Regions from separate parts of the Streptomyces sp. NPDC020681 genome, predicted to be linked through region 1. Evidence: riboswitches for the same ligand, from Rfam matches in the RefSeq annotation. Region 1 holds a riboswitch; the other holds the start of a gene.

What was found. A riboswitch is a leader RNA that binds a small molecule or an ion and turns the genes downstream of it on or off. The one in region 1 is predicted to bind cyclic di-AMP.
Region 2: another riboswitch for cyclic di-AMP. It lies ahead of ACH4YL_RS20730 (transglycosylase family protein); the one in region 1 lies ahead of ACH4YL_RS07140 (M23 family metallopeptidase).

What each region holds. Positions count from the first base shown of each region.
Region 1 covers NZ_JBIRTX010000002.1:754,852-758,755, forward strand. The annotation lists gene ACH4YL_RS07125 (LPXTG cell wall anchor domain-containing protein) at 409-777, shown strand; tRNA gene ACH4YL_RS07130 (tRNA-Met) at 897-970, shown strand; gene ACH4YL_RS07135 (PP2C family protein-serine/threonine phosphatase) at 1,145-2,290, shown strand; cyclic di-AMP (ydaO/yuaA leader) riboswitch at 2,545-2,700, shown strand; gene ACH4YL_RS07140 (M23 family metallopeptidase) at 2,712-3,758, shown strand; gene ACH4YL_RS07145 (PrsW family intramembrane metalloprotease) at 3,810-3,904, opposite strand, start outside.
Region 2 covers NZ_JBIRTX010000008.1:111,396-115,299, reverse strand. The annotation lists gene ACH4YL_RS20740 (cytochrome P450) at 1-263, shown strand, start outside; gene ACH4YL_RS20735 (transglycosylase family protein) at 408-1,313, shown strand; cyclic di-AMP (ydaO/yuaA leader) riboswitch at 1,591-1,771, shown strand; gene ACH4YL_RS20730 (transglycosylase family protein) at 1,775-2,422, shown strand; gene eno (phosphopyruvate hydratase) at 2,728-3,904, shown strand, end outside.

The DNA.
Region 1 (3,904 bases):
AGCCCGGGGACGCCAAGGGCAGGACCAGTCCCACCAAGGACGACGTGCTCGACCTCTCGCAGCCGTGCAAGGCTCCCAAGGACGGTTGGCAGGACGCCGATCCGTCGAAGACCCGCAATGAGGACTACACGCGCGCCCTTGAACTGGTGAAGCGTGAGGCCGACTACGCGGGCAGCTGGATCAGCGCGATCGGCACCAAGGACAAGGACCGGGCCCTCGTCAATGCGCGGTTCACCGGGGATCCTGCCCGTCACCAGCGGGAGATCCGCAAGGCGTGGGGCGGTCCGCTGTGTCTGACGACCGCCACGTACGCCAAGGCCCAACTCCGCAAGGTCTCCGAGCAGTTGGGCGGCGATGTGCCGCCGAACCTCCTCAGGGCGGGCATGAGCGACGTACACAACGCGGTGGATGTGCTGCTCCTTGTCGCCACCGACGAGATCCGGAAGGACATGGACCGGCGGTTCGGGGCGGGCGCCGTCCGTCTCACCGGGGCTGCGGGCTTCGACGTCGCTCACGGAGTGCAACACCACGCCGTTCCTCGCGGCCGCGGGCCGGATCACCGTCGCTCCCGAGCGCGGCACCACCCCGCCGACCGCCACGCCGTCCGCCACTCCGTCGGCCTCGGCCACTGCTGCGACGGGCGGGAGCACGCCGACCACCACGACCGGCGCGCTCGCCAGCACCGGCTCCTCCAGCGCCACCTGGTACGCGGCCGCCGCCCTCGCCCTGATCGCGGCCGGCGGTGTGCTCACCGCGGTGCGTCTGCGCCGCCGCTGAGACACCGGGTCCGGCGGGTCCGACCGGCCCGCCGGACCCGTCGGCGCACCGGCTGCGAGGCACTCCCCGTAAATGTGGAGTGGATCTTGCTCCGGATGGCGTAAGGTTGTGTTCATCGACGCGGGGTGGAGCAGCTCGGTAGCTCGCTGGGCTCATAACCCAGAGGTCGCAGGTTCAAATCCTGTCCCCGCTACTGAAGACAGTGGCCCGGCACTCGCAAGAGTGCCGGGCCACTGTCGTATGCCTTCGTCGGCCGCCGCATCGCCCGGTTGGCCGATGGCGATTCGCCGCCCGGCGCGGTTACGGCCAGCCTGGGAAGGGCGCGGTACCGTCCGCAGCCGTGGGCGGACCGGGCAGGAGAGCACCATTGGCGACCGGAGAGCAGCAGGGCGGCTTCGTGGCCCGCCGAGTCGTCCGTGCGCTGCCCGCGCTGATGATCCTGGGCGGTCTGCTCTTCGATCTCACGACTCCGGACCGGTTCACGGCCGTGCCGATGTTCGCGGCCGCGCCGCTGCTCGCCGCTCCGTTCTTCTCCTGGCTCGCCACTCTGCTGACCGGCATCGCCGCTTCGCTGGGCGTGGTCGGGCTGCACTTCTACAACAGCTCGATCGGCGAGATCACGTCCTACACCGAGACCGCCACCGTGCTGACCGTCGCCGGTCTCGCGCTCTTCATCAACACCGTCATCCGGCGCAGCGGTGAGCGGCTCGCCTCCGCGCGCGTCATCGCGGAGACCGCGCAGCGCGCCGTGCTGCCCACGCCGGCCGAGCGGATCGGCGGACTGCAGGTCGCCGCGCGGTACGAGGCGGCGCTCGCGGACGCGTTCATCGGCGGCGACCTCTTCGCCGTGCAGGACACGCCGCACGGCGTGCGGCTGGTGGTCGGGGACGTGCGGGGCAAGGGGCTCGAGGCCGTCGAGGCGGTGGCCGTGGTCATCGGCGCTTTCCGCGAGGCCGCCGAGCAGGAGAGCTCGCTGGAGGGTGTCGCGGAGCGGTTGGAGCGGGCGCTCGCGCGCGAAGGCACCCGGCGGGACACCCTGGACGCCGTCGAGGGGTTCACCACCGCCGTGCTCGGCGAGATCCCGCGTGGCGGCGGGGTGGTGCGGCTGGTGAACCGCGGCCATCCGGACCCGCTGATGCTGTACGCCGACGGCGACCTGGACTTCCTGGAGCCGGCCGAGGCCTCGCTGCCGCTGGGCATGGGCGATCTGGGCAGCTGGCCGGACCGGGCGCAGGAGCATCCGCTGCCGGACGGGGCGACGCTGCTGCTCTACACGGACGGCCTCTCCGAGGCGCGCAATCCGGCGGGGGTGTTCTACGACCCGGGCGAGCGGCTCGGCGGGCGGTTGTTTCCGGGGCCGGAGGAGCTGCTGGACGCTCTGGTCGACGACGTACGGCGGTATACGGGCGGCGGATCGAGGGACGACATGGCGCTGCTGGCCGTCTGCCGGCCCGCGGAGGGACAGCCGGAGCGGCGCCGGACGGTGCCGGTGGTCAAGGCGGATGCGGAGTAGTTGTGCGAGGACTGGTGGGGTGACCTGCACTGTGTGTAGTCGGAGTGGAGCCCTCCGCATAACATTTGATGCACCGTCAGAAATGTGACCAAGTCTGAGGGCCGATCAAGTCGCCCGATTCCGGCTGCTTGTGTCCTAGTTGGTCCCGGCGGAAGTCGTTAACGATCATCCGGAACAGCTTGGAATCCAGACCCCGTGTCTATTAACGTTCGATAACGCAGCGCGGTCGTCACAACCGTCGCAAGAGACGGCACCGTGCGCACGCGCCGAATCCCGCAAGGGAACCGGGGAACCACCACTTGGGGTGAATCGGGTACCTCCTGTCGCACTGGTCGCGGCAGTAGCGCCCGTAGGAGACCTTCCTGCTCCGAACCCGTCAGCTAACCCGGTAGGCGAGAAGGAAGGAAAGGAGTACGCCTCAGTGGCGTCCAACAGGCCTGCCCCAGAAGCACCCTTCACGTCTGACTTCTTCGGCGAAGAGGGGGCGGAGCGGTCGTACGAGGAGTGGAACCCCACCGAGGACTCCGTCCGTCCGGTGCGCGGCAAGCACCGCGTCATCAAGCAGCGCGGCGGGCTCGCCCGCAGCTCCACGGTGCTCGGCGTCGGCGTGATCGCCGCGGTCGGCGCGGGCGGCATCGCCACCGCGCAGGACAAGCCGCCCGTGTCCATCTCGCTGCCCGACGCCATCTCGGACAAACTGCCCGACGCCCAGTCCCTTCCCGGCGTCGGCTCCTTCATGTCCGACTCCGACGAGTCGGCGCCGACGGACGAGCAGACGGCCTCCTCGCTGTCGGCGATGGGCCTGGCCTCCGAGACCGGCTCCGCCGAGGAAGAGAACGGCGCCGGTGAGGCACTGCGCGCCAGGATCCTCCAGCAGGCCGAGCAGCAGCAGGCCACGGTCGACGCCGAGGCGAAGGCGGCAGCGGAGAAGCTCGCCGCCGAGAAGGCCGCGGCCGAGGCGCTGAAGCAGCAGACGGCTGCCGAGGCGGCGGCCCAGGCCGCGAAGGAGAAGGCCGAGGCTGAGGCCAGGGCCAAGGCCGAGGCGGCGCGCCTCGCCGAGCTGGCGAAGAGCTACGCGCTGCCGACCTCCTCGTACACGATCACCTCCACCTTCGGCGAGGCCGGCTCTCTCTGGTCCTCCGGCTACCACACCGGCCTGGACTTCGCCGCGCCGTCCGGCACCCCGATCAAGGCGGTGCACGGCGGCACCATCAAGTCCGCGGGCTGGTCCGGTTCGTACGGCTACCGCACGGTGCTGGAGCTCGAGGACGGCACGGAGGTCTGGTACGCCCACCAGTCCTCGATCTCGGTCAGCGTCGGGCAGAAGGTGACCACCGGCCAGACCATCGGCCGCGTCGGCGCGACGGGCAATGTGACGGGCGCGCATCTGCACCTCGAGGTCCACACGGCGGGCGGCTCGGACATCGACCCGATGGCCTGGCTGCGGGGCAAGGGCCTGACGGTCTGAGTCAAGTCATGCGCTAGGGCCTGTCGTCTGGATCAGGCCCTGGCCGCGGTACTAGCCGCGGTACGGGTTGTAGCCGCCGTAGTCGCGATGCGGCGGCGGCGTCCACACCCGGCCTGTCGCCCGTGCCGCGTACGTCAGAGCCGGGC
Region 2 (3,904 bases), on a different contig from region 1:
GCGACCCCGAGCGGTTCGCCGAGCCGGACGTCCTCGATCTGTCCCGGCGCGACAACCAGCATCTCGGCTACGGACATGGCATCCACTACTGCCTCGGCGCACCGCTCGCGCGGCTGGAGGGGCAGACAGCGCTCGCGACTCTGCTCCGCAGAATGCCGGACTTGCGGCTTGCGGCCGATCCGGCCGATTTGCGGTGGCGTGGGGGTCTCATTATGCGCGGATTGCGCACTCTGCCCGTTGAGTTCACCGCTCGACAGAACTGACGCTCTGTCAAGTCTGTGACTTTCACGTGATCTCCGCTGCATCGACTTGTGATGTGCGATCGATTGCGACTACTTTCACGCTCGTCTCAGCAGTCATCTGCCGTCACACGCGTACATCTGCAGTCACACGTGAAAGGTCACCGCATGCTCTCCGGGAATGGTCGACACCGACGACCCCGCCAGGCTCCGGCGATAGTTGTCGCGGCAGGGGTGACGGGATCGGCCATCGCGATACCTCTCCTCGGCGCGGGCTCTGCCTCCGCCGCCGACGCCGCCACTTGGGACCGGGTCGCGGAGTGCGAGAGCGGCGGCGCCTGGAGCGCCGACACCGGCAACGGGTACTACGGCGGGCTGCAGTTCTCGCAGGAGGCCTGGGAGGACTTCGGCGGTACGGCGTACGCCGACCGTGCCGATCTCGCCAGCCGCTCGCAGCAGATCGCGATCGCGGAGAAGGTCCTCGACGTACAGGGGCCCGAGGCGTGGGCCACCTGCTCGGCGCTCGCCGGGCTGCGGAACGACGGCGCCGACACCGGTGTCGACCCTGGTGTCTCGATCCCGCCCTCGGCCTCGCCGAGCGCCCCCGCCGAATCGGCCGACCCGGAGGCGTCGGACACCTCGGACGCCTCGGATGCGTCGAAGCCCGCAGACTCCACCAAGGCCGGCGACGCGACCGGGAAGCCCGCCGAGCCGGCGACCGGCGGCGAGGCCGCGGACTCCGCCGGCGGCAAGCACCGCGGCGAGCCCGCTCCCGAAGACTCCGAAACCGCCGAGTCGGGCAATGCGGACAATGAGCGCGAAAGTGGTCGTCATGCCTCGCGAAGTGACGACAGTGCGCGCGAAGACGCGGGTAATTCCGACAACGCGGACGGTTCGTCCGAAGCCGCTGCCGGCGAGTACACCGTCCAGCCCGGCGACACCCTCTGGGGCATCGTGAAGGAGCAGAAGCTCACCGGCGGCTGGAAGCCTCTCTATGAGGCCAACCAGGAGACCGTCGGCGCTGACCCGGACCTCATCCTTCCTGGCCAGAGCCTCGATCTCGGCCTGAAGTAACGGCAGTTGAGGCGGCGTTTAGGGACCCTTTGTCCGGTTTCGTGAAAGTGAGACAAGGGTCTCTTTGTCCCAACTGACCCATCTCGCCCGGCCGAATCCGGAATTCCGCACTTCACCTGCGGAAACGCAGGTGACCTAAGGGGCGGGATGGGCGATTTCTCCCCGATGTTCCGCCTTTGAACATCGGGGAGCCGTGTGTTTACGGTCGGACCGCTCGCCGCCGCGGGCACCGTCGACCGTCACGCCGAATCCTGCCGTCGGTCGGGGGGAGTACTCGTCGCTCAGAGCGCCGAAGGCAGGAGCGGGGGAACCAAGGTAAGCGCCGGGCCCGGCTGTTGAGAGACGTACGCAACGGCCAAGGACCGACTAGGGGTAAAGCCGCGTGCCAGACGCGCGGCCGGGCAACTCACTTGGCCCGAACCCGACAGCTCACCTCGTAGGCGTCGGTGAGGAGAAGTTCCATGCTGCTTTCCAGCAAGGGCAAGCACCGTCGCCCGTCCAAGGCCGTTCGTATAGCCACGCTCGCCGGCGTCACCGGTGTGGCCGTCGCCGCCCCGCTGCTCGGCGCCACCTCGGCCTCCGCCGCGACCAACGCCGAGTGGGACCAGGTCGCCCAGTGCGAGTCCGGCGGCAACTGGTCCATCAACACCGGCAACGGTTACTACGGCGGTCTGCAGTTCTCGGCCTCCACCTGGGCCGCGTACGGCGGCACCGCGTACGCCGCCACCGCCGACCAGGCCTCCAAGTCGCAGCAGATCGCGATCGCCGAGAAGGTCCTGGCGGGCCAGGGCAAGGGCGCGTGGCCGAGCTGTGGCGTCGGCCTGTCCAACGCCGCCAACTCCGCCGGCGACACCGCCTCTGCCGCCCCCACGCAGCAGGCGAAGCCCGCCCCGAAGCGCGCCGAGGTCCCGACCACCCGCTCCGAGCGCCCGGCCGCCCCGGTCAAGAAGGGCGACGGCGAGTACACGGTCAAGGCCGGCGACACCCTCAGCAAGATCGCCAAGGCCGAGAAGGTCAAGGGCGGCTGGAAGAAGCTGTTCGACCTGAACAAGGACATCATCGACGACGCGGACGTCATCCGCCCGGGCCAGAAGCTCCACCTGAGCTGACCCGAGGCCCGAGGCCCGAGGACCTGAGTACTCGAGGACTCGACCCAGGACTCCGGTGGACCCGGCGGCCCACCGAACCCTGCCGAGAACTCCGCTCACTCCCGTCCCCACAGCCACCCCGGTCCGGCGCGCATTCCCCCGTACGCGCCGGGCCGGGGTTCCGCCTTTTGCGGGTTCTTCCTGTTACCGGTAGGTAGTTCATGTCCAGGAGGCGGGCACCGGCGGGCCGATGCCCGTGAGCCGGTTAGGCTCATGCCGCAAGGCCAATGAGACCCTGCACTCCAAGCGTCACATCCCAGAAGGAGATGCTCGTGCCGTCCATCGACGTCGTCGTAGCCCGGGAAATCCTGGACTCCCGAGGCAACCCCACGGTCGAGGTCGAGGTTGGCCTCGACGACGGCAGCACGGGTCGTGCTGCAGTTCCGTCCGGCGCCTCCACCGGTGCGTTCGAGGCTCTTGAGCTCCGCGACGGTGACCAGAACCGCTACCAGGGCAAGGGCGTCGAGAAGGCCGTCCTCGCCGTCATCGAGCAGATCGGACCGGAGCTCGTCGGCTACGACGCCACCGAGCAGCGCCTGATCGACCAGGCGATGTTCGACCTGGACGCCACCCCGGACAAGTCCTCGCTCGGCGCCAACGCCATCCTCGGCGTCTCGCTCGCCGTGGCGCACGCCGCCTCCGAGGCCTCCGACCTGCCTCTCTTCCGCTACCTCGGCGGCCCGAACGCGCACCTGCTGCCGGTGCCGATGATGAACATCCTGAACGGCGGCTCGCACGCCGACTCCAACGTGGACATCCAGGAGTTCATGATCGCGCCGATCGGCGCGGAGTCCTTCTCCGAGGCGCTGCGCTGGGGCACGGAGGTCTACCACACCCTCAAGTCCGTGCTGAAGACCAAGGGCCTGTCCACCGGTCTCGGCGACGAGGGCGGTTTCGCGCCGAACCTCGACTCCAACCGCGCCGCGCTCGACCTCATCATCGAGGCCATCAAGCAGGCCGGTTACGCTCCCGGCCAGGACATCGCGCTCGCGCTGGACGTCGCCGCCTCCGAGTTCTACAAGGACGGCAAGTACCAGTTCGAGGGCAAGGACCGCTCGGCCGCCGAGATGACCGAGTACTACGAGGAGCTCGTCGCCTCGTACCCGCTCGTCTCCATCGAGGACCCGCTGTTCGAGGACGACTGGGCCGGCTGGAAGGTCCTCACCGACAAGCTGGGCGCCAAGGTCCAGATCGTCGGCGACGACCTCTTCGTCACCAACCCGGAGCGCCTCGGCCGCGGCATCGACGAGGGCGCCGCGAACGCCCTGCTCGTCAAGGTCAACCAGATCGGTTCGCTGACCGAGACCCTGGACGCCGTCGAGCTCGCACAGCGCAGTGGCTTCAAGTGCATGATGTCCCACCGCTCCGGCGAGACCGAGGACGTCACCATCGCCGACCTGGCCGTCGCCACCAACTGCGGCCAGATCAAGACCGGCGCCCCGG